3 linked regions of the Aggregicoccus sp. 17bor-14 genome follow. The protein of the gene in region 1 interacts with the protein of each later gene in a pairwise test. Links are inferred from orthologs where the notes say so. Each region holds a gene or a part of one and is shown in the gene's direction. Other genes may lie near its edges. The genes, in order: FGE12_RS04235, ftsA and ftsZ.

Region 1 (5,292 bases):
CGCGTCCCGTCCTCCGCCCACACCCCCATCTTGAGCTGCACCGAGCGCCGCTCGAAGGGCGACTCCCACCAGTTGCGCTGTGCGGCTGCCGTGTCCGTGGCTTCGCTCACGTGTCCACCTCCTGCGCTCAAAGCTGAGGCGGAGGGGCCCGGTGCGGCGAGCGGCGTGGGGAGCGGGGAGCGGCCGGCTGCCCGGCTGCTCCCCTCACCCTCAGGACCTCAGGGGCCGAGGGCCCGGGCCACCGCGTCCACCACCTCCTGCTCGGTGGGGAAGGCGAGGCCGGCCTTGCGCACCACGGTGCGCCCGTCCACCGACACCTCGAAGGAGCCCGAGGGCCCCGTCTTCAGCTCTGCGTCCACGTCCAGCGCGTCCTTCAGTACGGCCGCCGCACGGGCGGCCCGGGGCTTGTAGCCTCAGGAGTTGCAGTAGGAGATGGTGATTCGGGCGGTCATGGGGCAGCTCCTTTGCGGGAGGGACTCGTCAGCGGGGTGGGAAATGGGCTAGAGCGCCCGCCCATGCTCGTCTCCCTCGTCATCCCCGTCTATAACGAGATCCGCACCCTCGAGGAGCTGCTGCGCCGGGTGGTCGCCGTGGACTTCCCCAAGGAGCTCGTCCTCGTCGACGACTGCTCCAAGGACGGCAGCCGCGACGTGCTCGAGCGGCTCGCCCGCGAGGGCATCGCGGCGCTCCCGAACGCCGCGCCGAAGAACCAGAACCAGGTCAAGGTGCTGCTGCAGGAGAAGAACCAGGGCAAGGGCGCGGCGCTGCGCCGCGGCTTCGCCGAGGCCAGCGGCGACATCGTCATCGTGCAGGACGCCGACCTCGAGTACGACCCGCGCGACATCCCGGCCGTGCTGCAGCCCATCCTGGACGGCGACGCGGACGTGGTCTTCGGCAGCCGCTTCATCGGCAGCCCCCGCCGGGTGCTCTACTACTGGCACTCCATGGGCAACCACCTGCTCACCACGCTCTCCAACATGGTGAGCGGGCTGAACCTCACCGACATGGAGACCTGCTACAAGGCCTTCCGCACGGACGTGCTGCGCACCTTCACCCTGGAGGAGGACCGCTTCGGCATCGAGCCGGAGCTCACCGCCAAGGTGGCGCGCGGCCGCTGGCGAGTCTTCGAGGTGCCCATCAGCTACCACGGGCGCACCTACGAGGAGGGCAAGAAGATCGGCTGGAAGGACGGCTTCCGCGCCCTCTACGCCATCGGCAAGTACTCGCTGAAGCGCTGAGGCGCGCCCCTCGAAGTGCCCAGGGGTGGACAGCCATCCTGTCCCCCTGACCACGGGCCGCTGTCGCATGCCCATCGCCCGGGCGCGCGGCGGCTCCAGGGGCCGTGCGGCCGCCCTCCCCGGGGCGGCCCACGGCCCTTAGCTTTCCCCCGTGCTACCGCGATTCCTGCTCTACGGGTGTGTCGGCTGGGTGCTCGAGGTCTGCTTCACGGGGACGAGCGCAGCCATCTTCCAGCGCGACCGTCACGGGACCGCGAAGACCTTCCTCTGGATGCACCCCATCTACGGGGCCACGGCGCTGGTGCTGGAGAAGGTCTACGACCGGCTCAAGCACCGCCCGCGCGCCGTCCGGGCGCTCGCGTACACCGGGGTCATCTTCGGCGCCGAGTACGGCACCGGCTGGCTCCTGCGCCGCGCGCTCGGCCGCTGCCCGTGGGACTACTCGCACGCGCGCTGCAACCTGAGCGGGCTCATCCGGCTCGACTACGCGCCTGCCTGGTATGCGGCCGCGCTGGCGTTCGAGCCGGTGCGCGAGGCCTTCCTCAAGCTCACCAGCGAGGCGCTGCGCCAGACGCCGGAGTACCGCGAGGCCCAGGCCGAGGCCCAGGGCGGGGACGGCGCCGGAGAGCCCCTCCCCGAGGTGACCGGGGGGCCGGTGCCTCCGCCCCGCACCTTCGACGCCCCCGCTGCCGCGCCCGCCGCCTAGGCGTGCCTGCCCGCACGCCCACGGGCCGGGCGGTGGACACTCCCGTTCTTTTGTTCCCGATGTGCGGGCCAGCGGGTATCTTCGCGCGCCATTCGCGCGCCATTCGTCTCGGCGCTGAAATGCCGCACGGTCCCTGAAAGTTTCCGCCCCCGTATGCTCGACTGGCTCCACACCCTCTTCTCGCGTGACCTCGCCATCGACCTTGGCACCGCGAACACGCTCATCTACATCCGCGGCCAGGGCATCGTGTCCAACGAGCCCTCGGTGGTGGCTGTTCAGCAGGACGCCCGCGGCGGCAAGAAGGTGCTCGCGGTGGGCAAGGAGGCCAAGGAGATGCTCGGGCGTACCCCGGGCAACATCGTGGCCATCCGCCCGATGAAGGACGGCGTCATCGCCGACTTCGAGATCACCGCCGCGATGCTGCGCTACTTCATCCAGAGCGCGCACAACCGCAAGACGCTGGTGAACCCGCGCATCATCATCGGCATCCCCTCGGGCATCACCGAGGTGGAGCGGCGCGCGGTGCGCGAGGCGGCGGCCAACGCGGGCGCCCGCGAGGTCTACCTCATCGAGCAGCCCATGGCGGCGGCCATCGGCGCGGGCCTGCCGGTCACCGAGCCCAGCGGCAACATGATTGTCGACATCGGCGGCGGCACGTCCGACGTCGCGGTCATCAGCCTCGCCGGCATCGTGTTCGCCAAGAGCGTGCGCATCGGCGGCGACAAGCTGGACGAGGCGATCATCCAGTACATCAAGCGCAAGTACAACCTGCTCATCGGCGAGCGCACGGCGGAGCTCATCAAGATGGGCATCGGCACCGCGTACCCGACCGACGAGGTCATGACCATGGAGATCAAGGGTCGTGACCTGGTGGCCGGCGTGCCGCGCACGCTCACCATCAGCAGCGACGAGATCCGCGACGCGCTCGCCGAGCCGGTCAACGGCATCGTCGAGGCGGTGAAGCTCACGCTCGAGCGCACTCCGCCGGAGCTCGCCGGCGACATCGCGGACCGCGGCATCGTGCTCGCCGGTGGCGGCGCGCTGCTCAAGAACCTGGACACGCTGCTGCGCGAGGAGACGGGCCTGCCGGTGTTCCTCGCCGAGGACCCGCTCAGCGCGGTGGTCATCGGCGCGGGCAAGGCGCTCGAGAGCCTCGACATCCTGCGCCAGGTCTGCCAGCCCGCGTAGCCGTCCGGGCGAGCGCCGCACACCCCAGGGCCGTCACGGGAGACCGTGGCGGCCCTTCGCATTCTCACGGTGGGGCACCGCGTCCTCCTCCAGCCACACGCTGGTACACGAGCGGCAGCGCATGCGCGCACCTCCCGGGAACACGGCATCCGTGATGACGGTGGGCGTCTCCCCGCGCGCGGCGCAGGTGCCGCAGCCCTCGCCGCGCCGCTGCACCCGGTAGCCCCCCGCGTCCACCGAGTCGTAGGGCGGCACGCGCAGGGTGCGCAGCCACTCGAGCACGCTCTCCTCGGTGAGGCTCACCCGCACGGCGTTGCGCGAGTCGGCGAGCCCGTGGCGCAGCGCGAGGAAGTACACGCGCAGCATGCGGGCGTGGGCGCCCATGCCGCGCGCGGTGAAGGCCCGGCCCAGCTGGGTGACGAGGCGGAGGAGCGGCTCTCGCTGCATGCGCGGCCCACCTGAACACCAGTTCAGGCCCGATGGCAACGATGAAGTGGGCGCGCCCCCTCCCCTGCGTCCAGCTTGCGACGCGGGGCATTGCCCCGTAGTTTGACCGGGAGATATATGGGCTCCCATGCAATTCCCCCCACCCCCGAGCTGCGCGCGCTGATGGACGACGTGCGCCGGCTCGTGCAGGCGCTGCGGCTCACGGCGAGCGCGGCGGAGCGGCAGCTGGGCATCAGCGGCGCGCAGCTCTTCGTGCTGCAGCGGCTCGGCGAGCACCCGGGCGCGAGCGTGGGCGAGCTCGCGGTGCACACCGCCACGCACCAGAGCTCGGTGTCGGTGGTGGCCAAGCGGCTCATCGCGCGGGGCCTCGTGGCGCGGGGCCACGCGGACGGAGACCGCCGCCGCGCCGTGCTCACCCTCACCCCGCGCGGCCGGACCCTGCTCGCGCGCGCGCCGGCCTCTCCGGGCGCCGCGCTGCAGGCGGCGCTCGCGCAGCTCACCCCCACCGTTCGCCGCGGCCTCTCGCGCGGCCTGGGCGCCCTGCTCGCCGAGCTGGGCGCCAGTCACCTCGCGCCGGCGCTCTTCTTCGAGGAGGAGAGCCGGCGTCCCACCCCCTCTCGCAACAAGAAGAAGGTCCACCCGTGAAGTCGCCTGAGAAGCTCCCCGGTCAGCACGACCGCCTCCCCGTCGCCCCGTCCATGCAGCCCACGCTGGACACCGTGCCCGCGCCCATGCCCGGCAGCAACGTGGGCGGGCGCACCGTCTTCATCAGCGTGCTGAGCATCGGGCTCGCGCTGCTCGCGAGCGTGGTGGCGGTGGTGCTCACCCACCTCATCGCCTTCGTCACGCACCTGGCCTTCTACGGCGAGCTGTCGGCAGAGCCGGTCACTCCGTGGAACCACCACCTGGGGCTGTGGGTCATCGCGGTGCCGGTGGTGGGCGCGCTCATCGTGGGCGTGATGGCGCGCTACGGCAGCGCGGCCATCCGCGGCCACGGCATCCCCGAGGCGATGGAGCAGGTGCTCTACAACCACAGCCGCATCCCGCCCAAGATGACCTGGCTCAAGCCCCTGAGCGCGGCGGTGGCCATCGGCACCGGCGGCCCCTTCGGCGCGGAAGGGCCCATCATCGCCACCGGCGGCGCGCTGGGCTCCTTCCTCGGGCAGCTGCTGCGCATCACCGCGGACGAGCGCAAGACGCTGCTCGCGGCGGGCGCGGCGGCCGGCATGAGCGCCACCTTCGGCAGCCCCGTGGCCGCGGTGGTGCTCGCCATCGAGCTGCTGCTCTTCGAGTACCGCGGCCGCTCGCTCATCCCGGTGGCGCTCGCCACCGCCACGGCCGCGGCGGCGCGCATCGCGATGGAGGGCTCGGCGCCCGCCTTCCCCATGCCCACGCTGCCCACCCCCACGCCCACGGCCATCGCCTTCTATATCCTGCTGGGCGCGGTGATCGGCGTGGTGAGCGTGGTCGCGACGCGCGCGGTGTACGCCATCGAGGACGCGTTCGAGAAGCTGCCCCTGCACTGGATGTGGTGGCCGGCTCTGGGCGCGGTGGCGGTGGGCGTGGTGGGCTACTTCAGCCCGCGCACGCTGGGCGTGGGCTACAGCAACATCACGGACATCCTGGGCGGGCAGCTGGTGGGCTGGAGCATGCTCGCCTTCGTGCTGCTCAAGTTCGTCTCCTGGTCCATCGCGCTGGGCAGCGGCACCTCGG
Region 2 (3,907 bases), on another replicon or contig:
GAGGCTCACGCTGGGCGCGGGTGCGGCCATCGTGCGGCTGCCCAACCTGATGCGCACCCACGCGCTGGTGGGCGCGGAGTTCCTCGCGGGAATTCCGGGCACGCTGGGTGGCGCGGTGACCATGAACGCCGGCACCAAGAACGGCGAGGCCTTCCGCGTGGTGGAGGCGGTGGAGCTGGCGACGGCGGAGGGGGTGGGGTGGCTGCCGCGCGAGCGCATCCCCCACGCCTACCGCCACACGGAGCTGCCCGCGGGCAGCGTGGTGACGCGGGTGCGCTTCTGCCTGCGGCGCGCCGGTCCCGAGGAGCTCGCGGCCTCGAAGGCGGCGATGGAGGCGGACCTCGGCTACCGCAAGCGCACCCAGCCCCTGAGCCAGCCGAACTTCGGCAGCGTCTTCACCAACCCAACGGGAGACCACGCGGGAAGGCTCATCGAGCTCGCCGGTCTCAAGGGACACGTCCTCGGGCGCGCGCAGGTGTCCACGCTGCACGCGAACTGGATCGTGAACCTGGGCGGCGCCGCGGCGCGCGACGTGCTCGGGCTGATGATGCTGATGCAGACGCGGGTGCGCGAGCTCTCGGGCGTGGAGCTGCACCCGGAGGTCAAGCGCGTGGGTGAGTTCCTGCCCTGAGTGCGCGTTCCGCTGTGCGGTTGCACCCAGGGTAGCGCTGCACCCCACTAGCCCTTGGGTCACGCGGCGCGCTGGGCCCCAAGATGCGCAGGGCCATTCCGCGCGGCCGCGAAACAGGTATGGTGCTGCGCCCGCACCCCCTCTCCGCCGAGCGCTCCCACTACAGCGACGTACCTGTAGCCAAAAACTGGCGTCGAGATCGCAGTGCGATCATCCTGCGTCGGTACGGACCCCCCCCATGGCCTTCGGAAGAGCCAAGAACCGCCGCCGCCAGGATGCGGCCCAGACGCGCGCGGCGGTGCAGGGCGCGGTGCGCACGCACGCGCCCACGGTGCTGCGCGCGCTGCTCACCGCGGCGCTCACGGTGGGGCTGGTCTGGAGCGGGGTGGCGCTGCGCGCGTGGGCGCTCGCGTCCCCCACCTTCGCGCTGCAGGAGGTCACCTTCACGGGGCTCGCGCGCGCGGGGCGCCCGGAGCTGCTCAAGCTGAGCGGGCTCGCGCCGGGGCAGAACCTCTTCTCCCTGGACGTGGACCAGCTCGAGCGCAGCCTGATGGCGCACCCCTGGGTGCGCGCGGTGGAGGTGACGCGCCACTTCCCCGCCGCGGTCTCCGTGGTCGTGGAGGAGCACGTGCCGGTGGCGCTGGTGGTGCTCGGCGACCTCTACGTGCTGGACGAGCAGGGCGAGCCCTTCAAGCGCGTGGCCCCCTCGGACGCGCTGGACCTGCCGCTGGTGACGGGCGTGGACCGCGAGGCGTACGTGGCGGACGAGGCGCACACCCGCGCGCGCTTCCGCCAGGCGCTCGAGGTGGCGCGCGCGTACGCGGCGGCTTCCCCCTCGCGCCGCGAGCGCCTGAGCGAGGTGCGCCTCACCGGCGACGCGCTCACGCTGGTGAGCGCCACGGGGCAGGAGGTGCCGCTGGGGGAGGGGATGGAGGCGGAGCAGCTCGCGCAGAAGCTCGCGCGGCTGGAGAAGGTGCGCGGGGAGCTCGCGGAGCGCGGGCTCTCGGCCGAGGTCATCCACCTGGACAACCGGGCGCGTCCCGGCTGGGTGGCGGTGAAGCTTTCCGGTGCCGGCTCCGAGAGGACCGGGACCGCGACGCAGTAAGCAATGGGACGCCCCCGGTCCGCGAGAGCGCGGGGGCGCTGGGAGGGAAGTCCATGGCGAAGCAGAAGTCCGGGGAGATCATCGTCGGCCTCGACATCGGGACCACGAAGATCTGCGCCATCGTCGGTGAGCTCACCGACAGCGGCATCGACATCATCGGCATCGGCACGCACCCGTCGAAGGGGCTGCGCAAGGGCGTGGTCGTCAACATCGAGGCGACCGTGGCCTCCATCCGCCGCGCGGTGGAGGAGGCGGAGCTCATGGCGGGCGCCGAGATCTCCCACGTGTACACCGGCATCGCCGGCGGCCACATCAAGGGCTTCAACTCGCAGGGCATCGTGGCGGTGAAGGAGAAGGAGGTGCGCGAGGCGGACATCGCGCGCGTCATCGACGCCGCCAAGGCCGTGGCCATCCCGCTGGACCGGGAGGTCATCCACGTGCTGCCCCAGGAGTTCATCATCGACGACCAGGGCGGCATCAAGGAGCCGCTCGGGATGGCGGGCGTGCGCCTGGAGGCCAAGGTGCACATCGTCACGGGCGCGGTGAGCAGCGCGCAGAACATCGTGAAGTGCGCGAACCGCACCGGCCTGAACGTCAGCGACATCGTGCTGCAGCCGCTCGCGTCGGCGGAGGCCGTGCTCGGCGAGGACGAGAAGGAGCTGGGCGTGTGCCTCGTGGACATCGGCGGGGGCACCACCGACATCGCCATCTTCTCCGGCGGCTCCATCGTGCACACCGCGGTCATCGCGCTGGGCGGCAACAACCTCACCAGCGACATCGCCATCGGGCTGCGCACGCCCGCGCACGAGGCGGAGCGCATCAAGCAGAAGTACGGCTGCGCGCTCGCCTCCATGGTGAACAAGGACGAGACCCTGGAGGTGCCCAGCGTGGGCGGCCGCCAGCCGCGCGTGCTCGGCCGGCAGATCCTCTGCGAGATCCTCGAGCCTCGCGTGGAGGAGATCTTCCAGCTGGTGCACCGCGAGATCCAGAAGTGCGGCTACGAGGACCTGCTCGCCTCGGGCGTGGTCATCACCGGCGGCAGCACGCTGCTCGCCGGCATGCCGGAGCTGGCCGAGGAGGTCATCGGCCTGCCGGTGCGCCGCGGCATGCCGCGCGGCATCGGCGGCCTGGTGGACGTGGTGAAGAGCCCCATGTACGCGACCGGCGTGGGCCTGGTGGTGTACGGCGCCAAGCACCTGGACCGCCGCATGTTCCGCATCCGCGAGGACGGCAACGCGTACAAGAAGGTGAAGAACCGCATGCGCGAGTGGCTCGAAGAGATCTTCTAGCCCTGCGCAGTGCTTGAACGACCCCCTCTGGCGTTGTCAACGGCCAAAGGGGGTCTTTCTATCCCTGCGATGCTACAGGGCCGTAGCGGAAAACTTGCCAAAGATCCCGTCCTGTTGATGATGGCGGCCTCAGTAGCAGGGGGGCGGCAGCGCGCGACCTGCCGTTGAAAGGGACCCATGGACCATTTCGAGCAGAGCAAGCAGGCCGCGAAGATCCGCGTGGTGGGCGCCGGCGGTGCCGGGTGCAACGCCGTCAACACGATGATCTCGGCGAAGCTGGACCGGGTGGACTTCATCGCCGCCAACACCGATGTGCAGGCGCTCGCCGCGAGCAAGGCGCCCACGCGGATCCAGCTGGGCCAGATGCTCACCAAGGGCCTGGGCGCGGGCGCGAACCCCGAGATGGGCCGCGAGGCAGCGCTCGAGAGCCGGGAGCAGATTGCGCAGCTGCTCGAGGGCGCGGACATGGTGTTCGTCACCGCCGGCATGGGCGGCGGCACGGGCACCGGCGCAGCCCCCATCATCGCGGACATCGCCAAGAGCCTGGGCGCGCTCACCGTGGGCGTCGTCACCAAGCCCTTCCTCTTCGAGGGCAACCGCCGCCGCAAGCAGGCCGAGCAGGGGCTCATCGAGCTCAAGGCCGCGGTGGACACGCTCATCACCATCCCCAACCAGCGGCTGCTCACCCTGAGCAACGAGCCGATGCCGCTGCTGGAGACCTTCAAGCGCGCGGACGAGGTGCTGCTCAACGCCGTGCAGGGCATCTCCGACCTCATCCAGTACCACGGCTACATCAACGTGGACTTCGCGGACGTGAAGACCATCATGAGCGACAAGGGGCTCGCGCTGATGGGTACGGGCCGCGCGGCCGGCGCCCAGCGC
Region 3 (5,421 bases), on another replicon or contig:
GCGGAGGCCGTGCTCGGCGAGGACGAGAAGGAGCTGGGCGTGTGCCTCGTGGACATCGGCGGGGGCACCACCGACATCGCCATCTTCTCCGGCGGCTCCATCGTGCACACCGCGGTCATCGCGCTGGGCGGCAACAACCTCACCAGCGACATCGCCATCGGGCTGCGCACGCCCGCGCACGAGGCGGAGCGCATCAAGCAGAAGTACGGCTGCGCGCTCGCCTCCATGGTGAACAAGGACGAGACCCTGGAGGTGCCCAGCGTGGGCGGCCGCCAGCCGCGCGTGCTCGGCCGGCAGATCCTCTGCGAGATCCTCGAGCCTCGCGTGGAGGAGATCTTCCAGCTGGTGCACCGCGAGATCCAGAAGTGCGGCTACGAGGACCTGCTCGCCTCGGGCGTGGTCATCACCGGCGGCAGCACGCTGCTCGCCGGCATGCCGGAGCTGGCCGAGGAGGTCATCGGCCTGCCGGTGCGCCGCGGCATGCCGCGCGGCATCGGCGGCCTGGTGGACGTGGTGAAGAGCCCCATGTACGCGACCGGCGTGGGCCTGGTGGTGTACGGCGCCAAGCACCTGGACCGCCGCATGTTCCGCATCCGCGAGGACGGCAACGCGTACAAGAAGGTGAAGAACCGCATGCGCGAGTGGCTCGAAGAGATCTTCTAGCCCTGCGCAGTGCTTGAACGACCCCCTCTGGCGTTGTCAACGGCCAAAGGGGGTCTTTCTATCCCTGCGATGCTACAGGGCCGTAGCGGAAAACTTGCCAAAGATCCCGTCCTGTTGATGATGGCGGCCTCAGTAGCAGGGGGGCGGCAGCGCGCGACCTGCCGTTGAAAGGGACCCATGGACCATTTCGAGCAGAGCAAGCAGGCCGCGAAGATCCGCGTGGTGGGCGCCGGCGGTGCCGGGTGCAACGCCGTCAACACGATGATCTCGGCGAAGCTGGACCGGGTGGACTTCATCGCCGCCAACACCGATGTGCAGGCGCTCGCCGCGAGCAAGGCGCCCACGCGGATCCAGCTGGGCCAGATGCTCACCAAGGGCCTGGGCGCGGGCGCGAACCCCGAGATGGGCCGCGAGGCAGCGCTCGAGAGCCGGGAGCAGATTGCGCAGCTGCTCGAGGGCGCGGACATGGTGTTCGTCACCGCCGGCATGGGCGGCGGCACGGGCACCGGCGCAGCCCCCATCATCGCGGACATCGCCAAGAGCCTGGGCGCGCTCACCGTGGGCGTCGTCACCAAGCCCTTCCTCTTCGAGGGCAACCGCCGCCGCAAGCAGGCCGAGCAGGGGCTCATCGAGCTCAAGGCCGCGGTGGACACGCTCATCACCATCCCCAACCAGCGGCTGCTCACCCTGAGCAACGAGCCGATGCCGCTGCTGGAGACCTTCAAGCGCGCGGACGAGGTGCTGCTCAACGCCGTGCAGGGCATCTCCGACCTCATCCAGTACCACGGCTACATCAACGTGGACTTCGCGGACGTGAAGACCATCATGAGCGACAAGGGGCTCGCGCTGATGGGTACGGGCCGCGCGGCCGGCGCCCAGCGCGCGCTCAACGCCATGCAGCAGGCCATCAGCAGCCCGCTGCTCGAGGACGTGACCATCGACGGCGCCACCGGCCTGCTCATCAACATCACGGGCGGCCGCGACATGACCCTGCAGGAGGTCAACGAGGCGCTCACGCTGGTGCACGACGCCGCGGACAACGAGGCCGAGATCATCTTCGGCTCGCTCATCGACGAGACCATCCAGGACGAGGTGAAGATCACCATCATCGCCACCGGCTTCGTGCAGCGCGAGGCGAAGAGCCGCATCGTGCAGCCGGTGATGCAGGCGCCGCTCATCGCGCGCCCCGCGCCTGCGGTGCTCAGCGCCGCGCGCGAGGAGGTGGCGAGCCTGGTCCCCGCGAAGAGTGGCTCGCGCAGCCTCAGCGCCGCGGATGCGGGCAAGGCCGCGGTGGCCACCGCGCGCACCGCCGTGGTGAAGGACCCGGCGCTGCCCCTGGACGAGGATCAGTTCGACATCCCCACCTTCCTGCGCCGCCAGGGCCAGACGGAGATGCCGTAGGCGCAGGGAAGGGGCGCTAGCGGGCCGGCAGCCGGCTCACGCTGGCGCCGGTGCCCAGCGGGCGGCCCGAGAGGGCGTCCGCGCGGGCGAGCAGCACGTCCACCTCGCGGTAGAGCGCCTCCACCCGCTCGGGCAGGCGCGGGGCGGGAAGCGCCCCGTCCCCTGCCAGCTCCTCCAGCCGGGCGCGCGCGCGCTGCAGCAGCTGGTAGGCGCGCAGGAGGCTGCGCCCGGAGCGCGCGCCCTGGGGCGTGAAGAGGGTGCCCTCGCCGTAGAGCGCCTCCACGGCCGCGCGGTTGCTCTGCACCCGGTCCGCGAGGCGGGCCCGGTACAGCTCCAGGCGGCGCTCCAGCCGCACGCCGCGCAGGCTCACCACCGTGCCGCGGGGTGCGCTCGCGCTGTCCTGCTCTCGGGGAGGGAGGCTCACGGGGATCAAGCTACGTCAGCCTCCTGACGTGCCGCAACCCTCACACGCGTCCGGAGCCGGTAAATCGGCCTCGCAGCGTTCGGCGCTACAACCCTGGTGCGCACAGGTGCGCTTCTCGCCTTGTCAGGTGCGGGGGTGGGGTTTAGGTTGCGCCGCCTCTTTCCGGGGGCCCAGGGAGGGCTGGCGCACATGTTCAAGAAGCTGCTCATCGCGAACCGCGGGGAGATCTCCCGCCGCATCGGCGCAGTCGCGCGCGGCATGGGACTGAAGACCGTGGCCGTCTACTCGGACGCGGACGCGGACCTGCCCTTCGTCAAGGAGGCGGACGAGGCGGTGCGCATCGGGCCCGCCCCGGCGAAGGACAGCTACCTCAACGTGGCGGCCATCCTGGACGCGGCGCGCCAGACGGGCGCGGACGCGGTGCACCCGGGCTACGGCTTCCTCTCGGAGAACGCCGAGTTCGCCCAGGCCTGCACGGCGGCCGGCATCACCTTCGTGGGGCCGCCTCCCGAGTCGATGCTGCGCATGAAGGACAAGAGCCAGGCGCGCAAGCTGGTGCAGGCGGCCGGGGTGCCGGTGGTGCCCGGCAGCCGGGACGTGGTGCCGGACGTGGCGAGCGCGCTCGCCGAGGCCGAGCGCATCGGCTACCCGGTGCTGTGCAAGGCGGCGGGCGGCGGCGGCGGCATCGGCATGGCGGCGGCGAAGGACCCCGCGGAGCTGGAGAAGGTGTTCCGCCAGTGCACCGACCGCGCGAAGGCCGCCTTCGGCCGCGAGGGCGTGTACCTGGAGCGCTACTTCCCGGCGCCGCGCCACATCGAGGTGCAGATCCTCGGCGACCACCACGGCCACCTCATCCACGGCCTGGAGCGCGAGTGCTCCATCCAGCGCCGCCACCAGAAGGTGGTGGAGGAGGCCCCGTCTCCGCTCTTCGCCGGCGGCCTCCACGCGGACGTGGCCCAGCGCATGTTCGCGGCCGCGGTGGCCGCGGCCAAGGCCTTCGGCTACGCGAACGCGGGCACGGTGGAGTTCCTGTACTCGGACGGCGAGTTCTACTTCATCGAGATGAACGCCCGCCTGCAGGTGGAGCACCCGGTGACGGAGCTCACCACGGGGTTGGATCTCATCGGCTGGCAGCTGCGAATCGCCTCGGGGGAGAAGCTCACCGTGCGCCAGGAGGACGTGAAGCGCCGGGGCGCCGCGCTCGAGTTCCGCATCTACGCGGAGGACCCGGTGAAGTTCTTCCCGTCCCCCGGCCCCCTCAAGGTCTACCAGCCGCCCACGGGCGAGGGCGTGCGCCTGGACTCGGGCTACGCCGAGGGCAACACCGTCACCCCGAACTACGATCCGATGATCGCCAAGCTGATCATCTCCGGGGCCACGCGCGAGGAGGCGATCGCGCGGGCGAAGACGGCCCTCGAGAACTTCCGCATCGAGGGCATCAAGACGAACATCCCCCTGCACCTGCGCATCGTGCAGGACCCGGCGTTCGCCGCAGGCCAGCTGGACACGCGCTTCCTCGAGAACCACGCGAAGCCGCCGAAGCCCTAGAGTCGTTCCACAGCAGTCGCGAGAGAGCAGCACCCCAGGAGGCAACAGCGTATGGCGGACGTGGCGGCGCACATCACCGGGACGGTGTGGAAGATCGAGGTCAAGGTCGGCCAGCAGGTCTCCGAGGGCGAGACCCTGGTCATCCTCGAGTCCATGAAGATGGAGATGCCGGTGGAGGCCACCGAGGCCGGCACCGTGAAGGAGATCCGCTGCAAGGAGGCGCAGGCGGTGAACGAGGGCGACGTGCTGGTGGTGCTCGGCTAGAGGCACGACGCGCGTGCACCCCTCCGCCGCCCCGCTGGGCATCGAGGACCGGCCGGACGGCGTGCGGGTGCTCACGCTCGCGCGCCCCAGCCGCCGCAACGCGCTCGACGACGCGCTGGTGGCCGCGCTGCACGCGGCGCTCGCCCCCGAGGCCTGCGCAGGCGTGCGGGCGCTGCTCCTGCGCGGCCACGGTGGCACCTTCTGCTCGGGCTACGATCTCACCGGCCTGGGCCCGCCGGCCCCCGGCGGGAGCCTCCCGGACGACGCGCTGATGGCGCTGCTCGCGCGGCTCGAGTCCCACCCGGTGCCCAGCGTGGCGCTGGTGGAGGGGGCGGCCTTCGGCGCGGGCTTCGACCTCGCCGCCGCCTGCGACTTCCGCGTGGGGACGCAGAGCGCGCTCTTCAGCATGCCCCCGGCGCGCCTGGGCGTCGTGTACTCGGCGGACGGCATCGCGCGGGTGTCGCGCCTGGTGGGCCCGGCGCGCGCCAAGCTGCTGTTCCTCACCGGGCGAAAGCTCGAGGGCGCTGCGGCGCTCGCGTGGGGCCTGCTCGACGAGTGCCACCCGGAGGCGGCGGGCGCGGAAGGGGCCGCGCTCGCGCTCTGCGAGGCGATTGCCGCCGGAGCGCCCCTGGCCATCTCGGGGATGAAGGAGACCTTCCGGCGGCTCGCCCGCGCGCCGCTCACCCCCGAGGAGGCCGGGCACCTGCGGCAGCTGCGCGCCGAGGCCTTCGCGAGCGAGGACGCGCGCGAGGGGAGGGCGGCGTTCCTGGAGAAGCGCCGCCCCCGGTTCACCGGTCGCTAAGCTGCGCGCCGCGCGCTACGCGCCGCCGAACAGGTCGCCCATCTTGATCTGCAGGGCGCTCGCGATCTTGTAGAGCGAGGAGATGGAGGCCGAGGACTCCGCGCGCTCGATCTGCGAGAGCAAGCTGACCGAGAGCCCGGTGCGCCGCGCCAGCTGCTTGAGCGTGAGCTCCTGGGTCTTGCGCGCCTCGCGGATGGTGCGCCCGATGGCCCGGTGCAGGTCCGCCTCGGGGTCCTGGCTGAGCCCCTTCTTGGAGAGCGCGGAGCGCACGGCCGCCAGGAACTGCTCCGGCTCCATGGGCTTCTTCACGTAGTCGCTC

Evidence for each region.
Region 2: the proteins of FGE12_RS04235 (region 1) and ftsA interact in binary tests that used the Escherichia coli proteins (3 or more experiments, as listed by UniProt). The link is inferred for Aggregicoccus sp. 17bor-14 from one-to-one orthologs.
Region 3: the proteins of FGE12_RS04235 (region 1) and ftsZ interact in binary tests that used the Escherichia coli proteins (3 or more experiments, as listed by UniProt). The link is inferred for Aggregicoccus sp. 17bor-14 from one-to-one orthologs.

Annotation. Positions count from the first base shown.
Region 1 is NZ_VJZZ01000002.1:93,460-98,751, reverse strand. What follows is about bases 1,292-4,114. They hold FGE12_RS04235 (rod shape-determining protein), read left to right. Parts: upstream 1,292-2,097; coding sequence 2,098-3,132; downstream 3,133-4,114. Other genes in these bases: FGE12_RS04225 (MarR family winged helix-turn-helix transcriptional regulator), read left to right, coding at 3,697-4,114; FGE12_RS04230 (hypothetical protein), read right to left, coding at 3,166-3,579; FGE12_RS04240 (hypothetical protein), read left to right, coding at 1,390-1,944. In the rest of the region: FGE12_RS04250 (hypothetical protein), read right to left, coding at 1-110; FGE12_RS04245 (glycosyltransferase family 2 protein), read left to right, coding at 516-1,238; more of FGE12_RS04225, read left to right, coding at 4,115-4,224; FGE12_RS04220 (chloride channel protein), read left to right, coding at 4,221-5,292. UniProt on the Escherichia coli protein: Forms membrane-associated dynamic filaments that are essential for cell shape determination. Acts by regulating cell wall synthesis and cell elongation, and thus cell shape.
Region 2 is NZ_VJZZ01000009.1:194,613-198,519, forward strand. What follows is about bases 1,013-3,907. They hold ftsA (cell division protein FtsA), read left to right. Parts: upstream 1,013-1,789; coding sequence 1,790-3,025; downstream 3,026-3,907. Other genes in these bases: FGE12_RS18615 (cell division protein FtsQ/DivIB), read left to right, coding at 1,013-1,736; ftsZ (cell division protein FtsZ), read left to right, coding at 3,203-3,907. In the rest of the region: murB (UDP-N-acetylmuramate dehydrogenase), read left to right, coding at 1-631; more of FGE12_RS18615, read left to right, coding at 870-1,012. UniProt on the Escherichia coli protein: Essential cell division protein that assists in the assembly of the Z ring. May serve as the principal membrane anchor for the Z ring.
Region 3 is NZ_VJZZ01000009.1:196,975-202,395, forward strand. Bases 1-2,952 are described here. They hold ftsZ (cell division protein FtsZ), read left to right. Parts: upstream 1-840; coding sequence 841-2,064; downstream 2,065-2,952. Other genes in these bases: ftsA (cell division protein FtsA), read left to right, coding at 1-663; FGE12_RS18630 (hypothetical protein), read right to left, coding at 2,081-2,488; FGE12_RS18635 (acetyl/propionyl/methylcrotonyl-CoA carboxylase subunit alpha), read left to right, coding at 2,678-2,952. Outside these bases: more of FGE12_RS18635, read left to right, coding at 2,953-4,036; FGE12_RS18640 (biotin/lipoyl-binding carrier protein), read left to right, coding at 4,088-4,300; FGE12_RS18645 (enoyl-CoA hydratase/isomerase family protein), read left to right, coding at 4,314-5,102; FGE12_RS18650 (response regulator), read right to left, coding at 5,118-5,421. UniProt on the Escherichia coli protein: Essential cell division protein that forms a contractile ring structure (Z ring) at the future cell division site. The regulation of the ring assembly controls the timing and the location of cell division.